DNA from 2 places in the Streptomyces sp. NPDC059567 genome. Region 1 is predicted to be linked to the other one. Evidence: predicted binding sites of a transcription regulator. Region 1 holds the regulator's gene; the other holds the start of a gene.

Region 1 (6,232 bases):
GCCGCCCCCCCCGCCCCCCCCCCGGGCCCCCCTCGGTTTCCTCCCCGGCTGGGCCGCCGCTGTGTGGGGGAAGCACCTGAGCGATCTACAACGACGGGGGAACCGCTCAGGCACTGCGGGGGGTGGCGGTGATGGTCTCGGGCTCGAGCAGCTGGTGGTCCCGCTGATCGAGATTGACGAAAATCATGCCGTACCGGATGGCACAGCGAACGGGCTGCGGGGCTCCGCGGGGCCGGCGCAGACACCGGTAGGCGCGAACGTCCTCGTCCTGCTCACGAGCGACGACGATCGGTTCTCCGAAGAGGGTGACCATCAACGAATCGCCACGGTGGGGGATGGCCGTGACGAGATCGATGAAATGCCACCCGGATCGATAGGCCGAAGCCATCTCTCGCCGGAAGACCCGGTCGTCCGGCGGCACGGTCATGCGTCCGCGCCCGCCGGGGAGGAGTCCCACACCGGATCGGCCTGGGCTGCCGGGGAGACGTCCCACACCGGGTCGGTCACACCCGCCGGAGACACGTCCCACACAGGATCACCGGCGGGAGCGACATCCCACACCGGATCACCGGGAGCGGCGACAACACTGGCAGGAGCGCTGTCCCATACCGGGTCGCTGGTGGCCAGCGCTCCCACTGCCGCCGCCCCTATGAAGACGGAAGCAAGTACCGAGCGAAGCAGTTTTCTGGACATGAGCGGCTTCGACCTCACTTGATGGTTTCCTCTCCCCCGCGTACAAGACGATGGCTCAGTCTTTGCGCTTCCACCACCAGGGCAATGCATCATGTTCCTGAAATACAGGATCCTGGGGGGTGTTCAAATGCCGCAGAACGAATCAGAACCGACACATCCCCACGGTCATGTCGATCTCTGTGCAGCCGGATCGGACTTGTACGCCAGTGCGTTGCGTACCGGGCGAATAACCAGGAGCGAGGCAGAAGCCGCGCCCTGCCTCATGGACCTGGCACTTCTCCACCCCGACGCCGACGACCCCGCGTGGCTGCGGCCGGTCCCACCCTCGGCGGCACTGGCCCGGCTCGTCCACCCCCTGGAGCGGGAAATCCAGGAGCGCCGCAGCCTGGCCTTGGGACTCTCCAGCGTTTTCGAGCCGTTCATGGCCATCAGTGCCCAGGACCCCTCGACGACCCACGCGATCACCGTCCTCGAAGGCATCAACCGCATCGACGCCGTCCTCGGCCGCGCCACCGCCGAGTGCTCGCAGGAACTGCTGACCATCCAGCCCGGCGGCGGACGCAGCGAACACACCCTCAACACCGCGCTCCACCGCATCCAGCCGCTCCTCGAACGCGGGGTCCGCGTCCGCACCCTCTACCAGCACACGGCCCGCCACAGCCACGGCATGCAGGTCTATCTGGAACAGGCCGGCATGGACCGGCTCCAGGTCCGGACCCTGGAGGAGTCCATCGAGCGGCTCATCATCATCGACCGCTCGGTGGCCCTGATACCCGCCCGCCAGGACCGCCAAGTCGCCCTGGAACTGCGCCATCCCGGCCTGGTCGAGTATCTCGCGACCGTCTTCGAACAGTCCTGGGCCCGCGCCACCCCCTTCGGCGAGCAGGTGCCCTACGCGCAGACCCAGGACGGCATCAGCGGCATCCAGCGCTCCATCGCCAAGCTCCTCGTCGAGGGCCACGTCGACGAGGCCATCGCCCGCCGGCTCGGTATGAACGTCCGTACCTGCCGCGCCCACATCGCCAAGCTCGCCGCCGCTCTCGGCAGCGGCAGCCGAGCCCAACTCGGCTACCTCATCGCCCAGTCCGGAATTCTGAACCAGGACCACTGACCACCATGTACGTACAGATCGACCTGGACGACCAGGCCGGAACCCTGCGCGTCTCCGCGCACGGGATGCCGACCGTGGAGCTCGTCCGGGCCCCGGGAACCACCCCCGACCCGCACATCCCCATCGGGACCCGAAGGCGCGACCTGCTCACCCTCACCGTCGACGGCGAGCCCGCCCGCATCCGGCCCTCGCGAGGACGGCTCCTGCGGCGCTCGTACCGCGTCGACGTCCGTGTCGGCGGTGTGCGCTACCGGCTCGTGCCGTGCGGCTACATCGACAGCCGGCTGATCCGGGACGGACGCCCGCTCGGCACCCTGGAGTCCTCCGGCGACGGCCGCGTCGACGAGGACTGGGCTCCCGGAACCGAGCCCGAGCCCCTGGACCGGGCCGTCGGCACCGCCCTCGCCGCCGCCTTCGGCACCGGCGCCGCGCCCTGGTGGGAGACGCTCGGGGACATCATCGCCGAGCTCACCCCGTAGCCCCGCACACACGTAGGCCCCCTCCCGTGGGAGGGGGCCTACGCGCCGTTCTCGAGAACTACTCGCCGCCGGGGCGCTTGGGGCGCCACACCACCAGCGCGCTCGCCTGCTGCACGTCGGTGTACGGCACCAGGTCCCGCCGGTACGAGGCGTGCACCTGCGCCTCGCGCTGACGCATCGCCGACGCGGCGCCCTCGACGGCCGCCGACAGTTCGGCGACCCGCTGCTGGAGCGCCGCGACCTGGTTCTCCAGCTCGATGATGCGCTTGATGCCCGCCAGATTGATGCCCTCGTCCTGCGACAACGCCTGCACCGTGCGGAGCAGTTCGATGTCACGGGCCGAGTAGCGCCGGCCCCGGCCCGCCGTGCGGTCGGGCGAGACCAGACCGAGGCGGTCGTACTGCCGGAGCGTCTGCGGATGCAGGCCCGAGAGCTGGGCCGCCACCGAGATGACGTACACCGGCGTCTCGTCGGTCAGTTCGTACGGATTGCGGCTGCGTCCCGGTCTGCTGTCCATCGGGTCAAGCTCCCTTCGCGGCCTGGAACAACTCTGCCCTGGGGTCCTCGCCCGCCGTCGCCTGACGGTAGGTCTCGAGGGCCTCGCGGGCCTTGTCGTCGAGCTCCTTCGGCACCGCGACCTCCACCGTCACCAGCAGATCGCCGCGCGTACCGTCCTTGCGGACCGCGCCCTTGCCGCGGGCGCGCATGGTCCGGCCGTTGGGGGTGCCGGCGGGCAGCTTCAGCGTGACCGCCGGGCCGCCCAGGGTCGGCACCTTGATCTCGCCGCCGAGCGCCGCCTCGTCGAAGGTGACGGGCACGGTGACGGTCAGGTTGTCGTCCTTGCGGCCGAACACCGGGTGGGCGTCGACGTGGACGACGACGTACAGGTCGCCGCTCTGGCCGCCGCGCTCGCCCGGCGCGCCCTTGCCCCGCAGCCGGATCCGCTGGCCGTCGGAGACTCCGGCGGGGATACGGACCTGCATGGTGCGGGAGGACTTGGCCCGCCCGCTGCCCTTGCAGACCTCGCAGGGGGTCTCGGCGATCAGACCGCGCCCCTTGCAGTCCACGCACGGGTCGGTGAGCGAGAAGGATCCGCTGCCGCCGCGCGAGACCTGGCCGGTGCCGACACAGGTCGGGCACACGCGGGGGGTGCCGTTCTTGTCGCCGGTGCCCGAACAGGCCTTGCAGGGCGCCTGTGAGGACATCCGCAGCGGCACGGTGGCGCCGTCCACGGCCTCGGTGAAGCTGAGCGTCACCTCGGACTCGATGTCCTGGCCGCGGCGCGGCTGCGTGCGCGTACCCGCGCCGCCGCCCGCGCCCCGGTTGAACAGTCCGCCGAAGACGTCGCCGAGGCCGCCGCCGAAGCCGCCGGCCCCGCCCGGGCCGCCGGGACCCTGGGCGCCGCCGAAGAGGTCACCCAGGTCGAAGTTGAAGTTGCCGCCGCCCGGGCCTCCGGCACGGAAGCCTCCGTTGCCGAAGAGCGCGCGGGCGTCGTCGTACTCCTTGCGCTTCTTGGGGTCGCCGAGGACGTCGTTCGCCTCGGAGATCTCCTTGAAGCGCTCCTCCGCCTTGGTGTCGCCCTTGTTGGCGTCCGGGTGGTTCTCGCGGGCGAGCTTCCGGTACGCCTTCTTGATCTCGGCGTCGGTGGCGTCCTTGGGGACGCCGAGAACCTTGTAGTAGTCCTTCTCGACGAAGTCCTTCGTGCTCATCGACGTCCCTCCTCTCGGACGATCTTCGCGCTAGCCCTCTTCGGGGCCACCGCTCTCCTCGTCTGCCGACTTCTCTTCCTTCGCGGCCGGCGTCGCCCCGGGCTGGGGCTCGGCCACCGCCACGCGCGCGGGCCGGATGGTCCGCTCGCCGATCCGGTACCCCGGCTGCAGGATCGCCACGCAGGTCGTCTCGGTGACATCCGGCGCGTACGAGTGCATCAGGGCCTCGTGGATCGTCGGGTCGAAGGGCTCGCCCTCCTTGCCGAACTGCTGCAGCCCCATCTTGGCGGCCACCGTCTCCAGCGACTCCGCCACCGACTTGAAGCCGCCCACGAGTTCGCCGTGGTCCCGGGCCCGACCGATGTCGTCGAGCACGGGCAGAAGCTCCGTCAGCAGGCCCGCGACCGCGATCTCCTTGACGGTGACCCGGTCCCGCTCCACCCGACGGCGGTAGTTCTGGTACTCGGCCTGGAGCCGCTGGAGGTCCCCGGTGCGCTCGGAGAGCGCGCTGCGGACCTGGTCCAGCTGGGCGGTGAGACCTGCGGTCTCGGCCGAGCTCTTGCTGCTTGCGTCCCCGGCCGGGGCCGCCGGGCCCTCCTCCGTGGAGGGGGCCTCGGCGGCGTCGGCGGCGTCGTCAGGGGTGGCGCCGGAGGGGACGTCGGGCTGCTCGTCGAAGCCCGGGGTCTCCTCCGTCATCAGACAGCGCCGCCCTTCGGCTTCTCGTCGTCGACGATCTCGGCGTCGACCACGTCGTCGTCGGCCTTGGCCTCGCCCTGCGGGGCGTCGCCGCCGGCCGCCTGGGCGGCCTGGGCGTCGGCGTACATGGCCTGGCCGAGCTTCTGGGAGACGGCCGCGACCTTCTCGGTGGCGGTACGGATCTCCGCGGTGTCCTCGCCCTTGAGCTTCTCCTTCAGCTCGGCGACGGCGGTCTCGACCTCGGTCTTGACCTCACCGGGGACCTTGTCCTCGTTGTCCTTGAGGAACTTCTCCGTCTGGTAGACGAGCTGCTCGCCCTGGTTGCGGGACTCGGCGGCCTCGCGGCGGGCGTGGTCCTCGTCCGCGTACTTCTCGGCCTCTTCGCGCATCCGGTTGACCTCGTCCTTCGGCAGCGAGGAGCCACCGGTGACGGTCATCTTCTGCTCCTTGCCCGTGCCCAGGTCCTTCGCGGTCACGTGCATGATGCCGTTGGCGTCGATGTCGAAGGCGACCTCGATCTGCGGGACGCCGCGCGGGGCCGGCGGCAGACCGGTCAGCTCGAACATGCCGAGCTTCTTGTTGTACGCCGCGATCTCGCGCTCACCCTGGTAGACCTGGATCTGCACCGACGGCTGGTTGTCCTCGGCCGTCGTGAAGATCTCGGACCGCTTGGTCGGGATCGTGGTGTTGCGCTCGATGAGCTTGGTCATGATGCCGCCCTTGGTCTCGATACCAAGCGACAGCGGGGTCACGTCGAGGAGCAGGACGTCCTTGACCTCACCCTTCAGCACACCGGCCTGCAGGGCGGCGCCGATGGCGACGACCTCGTCCGGGTTCACACCCTTGTTGGCCTCCTGGCCACCGGTCAGCTCCTTGACGAGCTCGGCGACGGCCGGCATACGGGTGGAGCCACCGACGAGAACGACGTGGTCGATCTCGGACAGGTTGATGCCCGCGTCCTTGATGACGTTGTGGAACGGCGTCTTGCAGCGGTCCAGGAGGTCGGCGGTCAGCTGCTGGAACTGAGCGCGCGTGAGCTTCTCCTCCAGGTGCAGCGGGCCCTCGGCGGAGGCGGTGATGTACGGCAGGTTGATCGACGTCTCGGTGGAGGACGACAGCTCGATCTTCGCCTTCTCCGCGGCCTCGCGGAGACGCTGGAGAGCCATCTTGTCCTTGGCCAGGTCGACGCCGTGACCGTTGGCGAACTGCTTCACCAGGTAGTCGACGACGCGCTGGTCCCAGTCGTCACCACCGAGGTGGTTGTCACCGTTGGTGGCCTTCACCTCGACGACGCCGTCGCCGATCTCCAGGAGGGACACGTCGAAGGTGCCACCACCGAGGTCGAAGACGAGGATCGTCTGGTCGTCCTTGTCCAGGCCGTAGGCCAGGGCGGCCGCGGTCGGCTCGTTGACGATGCGCAGGACGTTGAGGCCCGCGATCTCACCGGCCTCCTTGGTGGCCTGACGCTCGGAGTCGTTGAAGTACGCCGGGACGGTGATGACCGCGTCGACGACCTTCTCGCCCAGGTACGCCTCGGCGTCGCG
Region 2 (6,232 bases), on a different contig from region 1:
GTTCGGCGGTCGTGCCCCGGAAGGCGACACGGCCCGACTCGATCAGCGTGACCTCCGAGCAGGCCGCGGCCACGTCCTCCACCAGATGGGTGGAGACGATCACCGTGGAGGACGCGCCGATCTCCCGCAGCAGCGTCCTGAACTCGACCCGCTGCTCGGGGTCGAGCCCGGCCGTCGGCTCGTCGAGGAGGAGCAACTCCGGTTCGTTCACGATGGCCTGGGCGATCCCGGCCCGCCGGACCATGCCCCCGGACAGCGTCCTGAGCCGGGCGTCGATCCGGTCTGCCAGGCCCACCCGCTCCACGGCGCGCTCCACGGCGGCCGGGGCGCGGTCCGCCGGCACCTCCTTGAGCCAGGCCACGTACGCGACGAACTCGCGGACCGTGAAGCCGGGGTAGTACCCGAACTCCTGTGGCAGATAGCCCAGTCGGCGGCGGATCTCCGACCGCTCGCGGTGGGCCCCGGCGTCCCGGCCCAGGAGCTCCACCCGGCCGCCCGACGGGGCGGCCACGGTTGCGAGGACCCGGATGAGGGAGGTCTTGCCCGCGCCGTTCGGGCCGAGCAGGCCGTGAATGCCGGGGCCGAGGGTCAGATCGAGGCGGTCGAGCGCGACGGTGCGGCGGTGCCGGACGGTCAGCCCGGTCGCCGCGACCGTCGTGAGCGCGGAGGCCGGCGTGGACCGCGTGCTCCATTCGGTCCGTGTGCTGCGTGTGGTCACCGGGTCTCCAGGTGGTCGAAGGAACGACGTCGAAGGGCCAGCAGCCCCGCGCAGACGACGGCGGCCGCGGCCCAACCGCCCTGAACGGCCGGGCCCGAGAGGTACCGGGCCAGCTCGGCCGTGGCCCCCGGCTGCCCGAGCACCGGCCCGGTCACCGCGAGCAGCCAGCCGCCGGCCAGCGTGCCCGAGGCCGCCCGGCACCCCACGAAGGAACCGAGGGCAAGGGCCGCCAGCGTCAGCGCGAGCGCCGGCAGCAGCCAGGCCGCGGCGCCCGGCACGCCGGTGACCGGCGGCAGCACCGCCCCGGCCGCGGTCAGCACCGGCACGCACACACCGAGCACGGCCGCCGCCCGGGTGAGCAGCAGACGCAGCCCGCCGGAGGGCGTCGCCACGCCGATCTCGTACATCGGGTCGGCGTGACGTCCGTACGAGACGGCCACCCCGGCGAGCGGCAGCACCGGGGCGACGGCGAGCAGCACCGGCCGCGCATCCCGGAACCCCCCGCCGTACGCGAGCCCGACGGCGGCGGCGACCACGACGAGCACCGCCACCAGCCATGCCCCGCGCAGCGCGGGGCCGACGGCCCAGAGCACCCGCGCCCAACGGGAAGCGGGGGAGAGGCGGCGCCCGCCCGTACCGACGCTCGAACTCACGCCCAGCCGCCAGGGCACTCGGCCCCGGCGGGCGGTCGCATCCGCGCGTACCGTCTCCAGGAGCTGCGCGCGTACGTCCGCGAGGACCGGACCCGAGCCCGCCGCGCGGACCGCCGCGGAGACGCGGACCGCGCAGCCTCCGCACACCTCGACATGCTTCTCCAGGGACCAGGCGTCGGGCTCGGCCGCCGAACCCGACGCGTACCGGGCGGCCAGCGAATCGGTCACGTGCCACGGCGCGGTCATGCGGTGCCTCCCAGGGCGTGCGGGCCGAGGGCGGCCCGCAGTTCGCGACGGGCCCGCAGGGCGCGGGTCTTCACCGTGCCCTCCGGTATCCCCAGCAGCCGGGCCGTCTCCCGCGTGGTCAGCCCGTCGACGACGGTGGCCCGCAGGACCTCGCGCAGCTCGGGCGAGATCCGGTCGAGCGCGGCGCCGACGTCCCCGTACTCCAGTCCCGCGAGGACCCGGTCCTCCGCGGAGGGGACGGGGGCGATCGGTTCGGGCGCGGCGCGCTCCGCACGGGCCCTGGCGCGCTGGGCGTCCACCAGGCGGCGCGCGGCGACGACCCACAGCCAGCCGCCGGCCTCGCCCCGGCCGCGGTGGGAACCGGCGGAGCGCCAGACCGTGACGAAGGTGTCCTGGAGGACCTCCCGGACGGTCTCCTCGTCCGTGCAACGCCGCGCCAGCCGGGCGTGCAGCCATCCCGCGTGCCGGTCGTACAGCACGGCGAGCGCCTCGGCGTCTCCTCGGGCGACCGCGCGCAACAGCGCGGAGTCGTCCCGTTCTTCTCCCCGTTCGGGGCGCAACAGTCTCACGCCCCACTATCGCTCGCAGGGCGGTCGGCGGTTCACGCCGTGTCCGAACCGGGGCTCGGGAGGGCTCAGGGGCCGGTCGGCGGGCCGCCGTCGGGGAGGGCCGAGAGGACCCGCTGCAGCGCCGCGGAGCGGTCGCCGTCCGCGCTGACGACGACCCGGTAGTCGTACGTGACCACGTAGGTGAAGCCGTCGTGCACCGGCTCTCCCGACGGTCGCGCGGGCACCTTCGCGTAGGCCGGGTCCTCCAACGCCCCACGCAGTTCCGCGACTTCGGCGGGCGTCATGCGGCCGCTGCGCGGGGACTCGGTGCCGGAGCGGGTCGTGTAGCTGCCGTCGTAGTGGACGGTCAGCTGGTTGTCGACGCCCGCCAGACCGCCACTGACGTTCACCGTCACCAGGACCTCGCGCGGACCGTGCTCCTTGTTCTTCGTCACGGTCCCGTCCGAACTCGTCGGAACCGGCGGCGCGGTGCCCCCGGTGCCCGTCGGCACCGGCTTCGTCGTGCCGTCCTGGGTCGCGACCGGGGGCTTCGGAGTGTCCTGGCCGCCGCAGCCGGCCACCGCCAGCACCGGGAGCAGTACCACCGACGCGGCCCGGATCCGTCCCGCGTACCGCCTCCTGCGCATCACGTCCCTGAGCATCATGGGTCCGAGCATCCCCTCAGCCGAGCCGATTGACCAGGGCCTTGTGCAGGGCGTCGAGGCGGGGGCCGCGCGGTCCGCGGCGTACGGCGAGGTCACGGCGTCGACACAGGCGCGGCACCGTTCGAGGTGGGCCTCGGCATGGCCGAGGACATCGTGGGAGAGCTCCCCACGGGCGTACGCGGCGACCCAGGGCTCGGGAGATGGCGCTGTGGGGCGCCGGGTGCCATGGAGGTCGGGCCGGTCGTGGGGGGCGAGAGCTCGGTCATGCGAGGGCTGCTTTCGGGAGTGGGGGCGAGGATGCCGTGGCGAGCGAGCGGGTCAAGGACGGGGGCGCGGGACCCGGTCCCGGCCACGGGCTCGGTCCTGGACGTCGCAGACACCTCCTCCCGGCGTACCGTCCGGTGATTCGGCCTCCCGCTGGGCCACGAGCCACTCCCGCAGCCGCGGGCGGCGCGGGCCTTGACAGATACGCGAAGAGCGGGCCCGCGTGCCGGGAGAACAGTCGAGACAGGGCGTCCTTGTCGCCGTCGGCGACGGCATGGACGAGATGGGTGTCGCAGGCGACCTCCTCGGCATGGTCCACGTCGCCGTCGGCGGGCGGCCCGCCGGGGCTCCTGTCCTCGATGCACTGCCCGCACCCGGGGTAGCTGGTCGTCACGACGACTGAACGCGCCGGGCGGGTATGGAGGTTGCAGTTCCGCGCACCTTTCCTTCACACCTCGCGGAGCACCGGGTGAACCGGGGGCGCGCGGTGCGCATCCTCGCGCCTGCCGGCCCCGGCTTCGGACCACGCGGCCCCGGCTCTTCACGCGCCCCGGACGATCCCCGTCAGCGGGCCCTCGTGGCGCCAGCCCAGGGAGTCGTAGAGCGCCAGGCCGTCCCGCGTCGCCGACAGGACGCCCGTCACCGCTCCCGCCTGCGCGCCCGCCGCTTCGAGGGTGCGCATCACGTTGGCGCCCAGGCCGCGGCGCCGGTGCTCCGGGTGGGTCTCGATCTGGTCGGCGACCGCCGTCACACCCGTCGGCGCCAGCCGGCCGGAGGCGGCGAGCGTGCCGTCCGGTGCCACGATCCGGACCCGTATCACCCCGTCCCGGGTCTCCGTCGTCCGCGCGTACCCCTCCGGCGCCGGCGGCCGCGCGCCCGCGTCCAGCGCCTTGGTCATCATGAAGCCCGGATCGTCCGGGACGGTCCACCCCGGGGTGATCCACTCCGCGACCTCCTCCGGCCCCGCCATCACCTTCAGCCACGCGTTCGGCTCGGTGATCTCCGCGCAGAGCTTGCCCACGGAGATCGCGTCCGGCGCCGGCAGCACATGCCGGAAGACGTGCGTCGGCAGGCCCACGTCGATCCGGTAGCCCCAGGGCTCGACGACGGCGGGCGGGGTGCCGCGCGAGACGGTCCAGCCGGCCACCCACGCGGATGTAATAGACGCCATATCCATGGAGGTATTACACGCCATCCTTCACCTGGGTGGGAGAGCGATCGCTCAGAGCGAACGGGGCCGGGGGAACATTCGGCGGCTCACGTGCATTGAGTCCACATAGCTCAACTTGACTGCCGAAGGGGAGATCATGGCTTCGACGTCCTCACCGCTCACTCTGCCTGTGCTGCCGCTCGACGACGAGGTCGTGCTGCCCGGAATGGTGGTGCCGCTGGACCTGTCCGACAACGACGTACGCGCCGCGGTGGAGGCCGCCCAGGCCGCCGCGCGATCCGATACGGGCAAGCCCAGGGTGCTCCTCGTGCCCCGCATCGACGGGACGTACGCCGGGACCGGCGTCCTCGGCACCGTCGAGCAGGTCGGCCGGCTGTCCGACGGCGACCCGGGCGCGCTCATCCGCGGCCGCGGCCGCGTCAGGATCGGCGCCGGCACCACCGGCCCCGGCGCTGCCCTGTGGGTCGAGGGAAGCGTCGTCGACGAGACCGTGCCCGATCCGCTGCCCGGAGCCGTGACCGAACTGGTCAAGGAGTACAAGGCTCTGGCCACCAGCTGGCTGAAGAAGCGCGGCGCCTGGCAGGTCGTGGACCGGGTCCAGCAGATCGACGGCGTCTCCGCGCTCGCCGACAACTCCGGCTACTCGCCCTTCCTCACCGTCGAGCAGAAGGTCGAACTCCTGGAGACGGCCGACCCGGTCGCCCGCCTCAAGCTCGCCACGGCCCAGTTGCGCGAGCACCTGGCCGAGCAGGACGTGGCCGAGTCCATCGCGAAGGACGTCCAGGAGGGCGTCGACAAGCAGCAGCGCGAGTTCCTGCTGCGGCGCCAGCTGGAGGCCGTACGCAAGGAGCTGCGCGACCTCAACGGCGAGACGGACGGCGACGAGTCCGACGACTACCGGGCGCGCGTCGAGGCCGCCGACCTGCCCGAGAGCGTGCGCGAGGCGGCCCTCAAGGAGGTCGAGAAGCTGGAGCGGTCCAGCGACCAGTCCCCGGAGGGCTCCTGGATCCGCACCTGGCTCGACACCGTCCTCGAACTGCCGTGGAACGAACGGACCGAGGACCAGTACGACATCCAGGGCGCCAAGGCGATCCTCGACGCCGAGCACGCGGGCCTGGAGGACGTGAAGGAGCGGATCACCGAGTACCTGGCGGTGCGCAAGCGGCGCGCCGAGCGCGGTCTCGGCGTGGTCGGCGGCCGCCGCGGCGGCGCCGTCCTGGCCCTGGTCGGTCCGCCCGGTGTCGGCAAGACCTCGCTGGGCGAGTCCGTCGCGCACGCGATGGGGCGGAAGTTCGTCCGGGTGGCGCTCGGCGGCGTACGGGACGAGGCGGAGATCCGCGGCCACCGGCGTACCTACGTCGGCGCGCTGCCGGGCCGGATCGTCCGGGCGATCAAGGAGGCCGGGTCGATGAACCCGGTGGTCCTGCTCGACGAGATCGACAAGGTCGGCTCCGACTACCGGGGCGACCCGGCGGCCGCGCTCCTGGAAGTCCTGGACCCGGCGCAGAACCACACCTTCCGGGACCACTACCTGGAGGTCGAACTGGACCTCTCCGACGTCGTCTTCCTGGCGACGGCGAACGTCCTGGAGGCCATCCCGGAGGCGCTGCTCGACCGGATGGAGCTGGTCAGGCTCGACGGGTACACGGAGGACGAGAAGGTCGTCATCGCCCGTGACCACCTGCTGCCCCGGCAGCTGGAGCGGGCGGGCCTGGAGCCGGGCGAGGTGGTCCTGGAGGACGCGTCGCTGCGGAAGCTGGCGGGGGAGTACACCCGTGAGGCGGGCGTACGGAACCTGGAGCGGTCCATCGCGCGGCTGCTGCGGAAGGTCGCGGCGCAGCACGAACTGGGCGACCGTGAGCTGCCGTTCTCGGTCGGCGTGGGCGATCTGCGCGGGCTGATCGGCCGCCCGCACCACGTGCCCGAGTCGGCGCAGGACCCGGCCGAGCGCCGCACCGCGGTGCCGG

The links. Region 1 encodes HspR, which represses chaperone genes until heat shock. Its sites were predicted from a motif close to TTGAGNNNNNNNNNCTCAA; they were not measured.
Region 2: a site for HspR is predicted at 4,361-4,379, ahead of lon (endopeptidase La). Genes of this name have one in related genera too.

What each region holds. Positions count from the first base shown of each region.
Region 1 is NZ_JBHWBS010000028.1:53,281-59,512, forward strand. Features, by position in the region: gene ACFVZW_RS15575 ((2Fe-2S)-binding protein) at 107-427, opposite strand; gene ACFVZW_RS15580 (helix-turn-helix transcriptional regulator) at 821-1,804, shown strand; gene ACFVZW_RS15585 (hypothetical protein) at 1,810-2,283, shown strand; gene ACFVZW_RS15590 (heat shock protein transcriptional repressor HspR) at 2,342-2,800, opposite strand; gene dnaJ (molecular chaperone DnaJ) at 2,805-3,992, opposite strand; gene grpE (nucleotide exchange factor GrpE) at 4,023-4,688, opposite strand; gene dnaK (molecular chaperone DnaK) at 4,688-6,232, opposite strand, start outside.
Region 2 is NZ_JBHWBS010000041.1:46,031-52,262, reverse strand. Features, by position in the region: gene ACFVZW_RS19805 (ABC transporter ATP-binding protein) at 1-637, opposite strand, end outside; gene ACFVZW_RS19800 (zf-HC2 domain-containing protein) at 715-1,617, opposite strand; gene ACFVZW_RS19795 (RNA polymerase sigma factor) at 1,614-2,186, opposite strand; gene ACFVZW_RS19790 (hypothetical protein) at 2,252-2,830, opposite strand; gene ACFVZW_RS19785 (hypothetical protein) at 3,318-3,497, shown strand; gene ACFVZW_RS19780 (GNAT family N-acetyltransferase) at 3,636-4,241, opposite strand; gene lon (endopeptidase La) at 4,402-6,232, shown strand, end outside.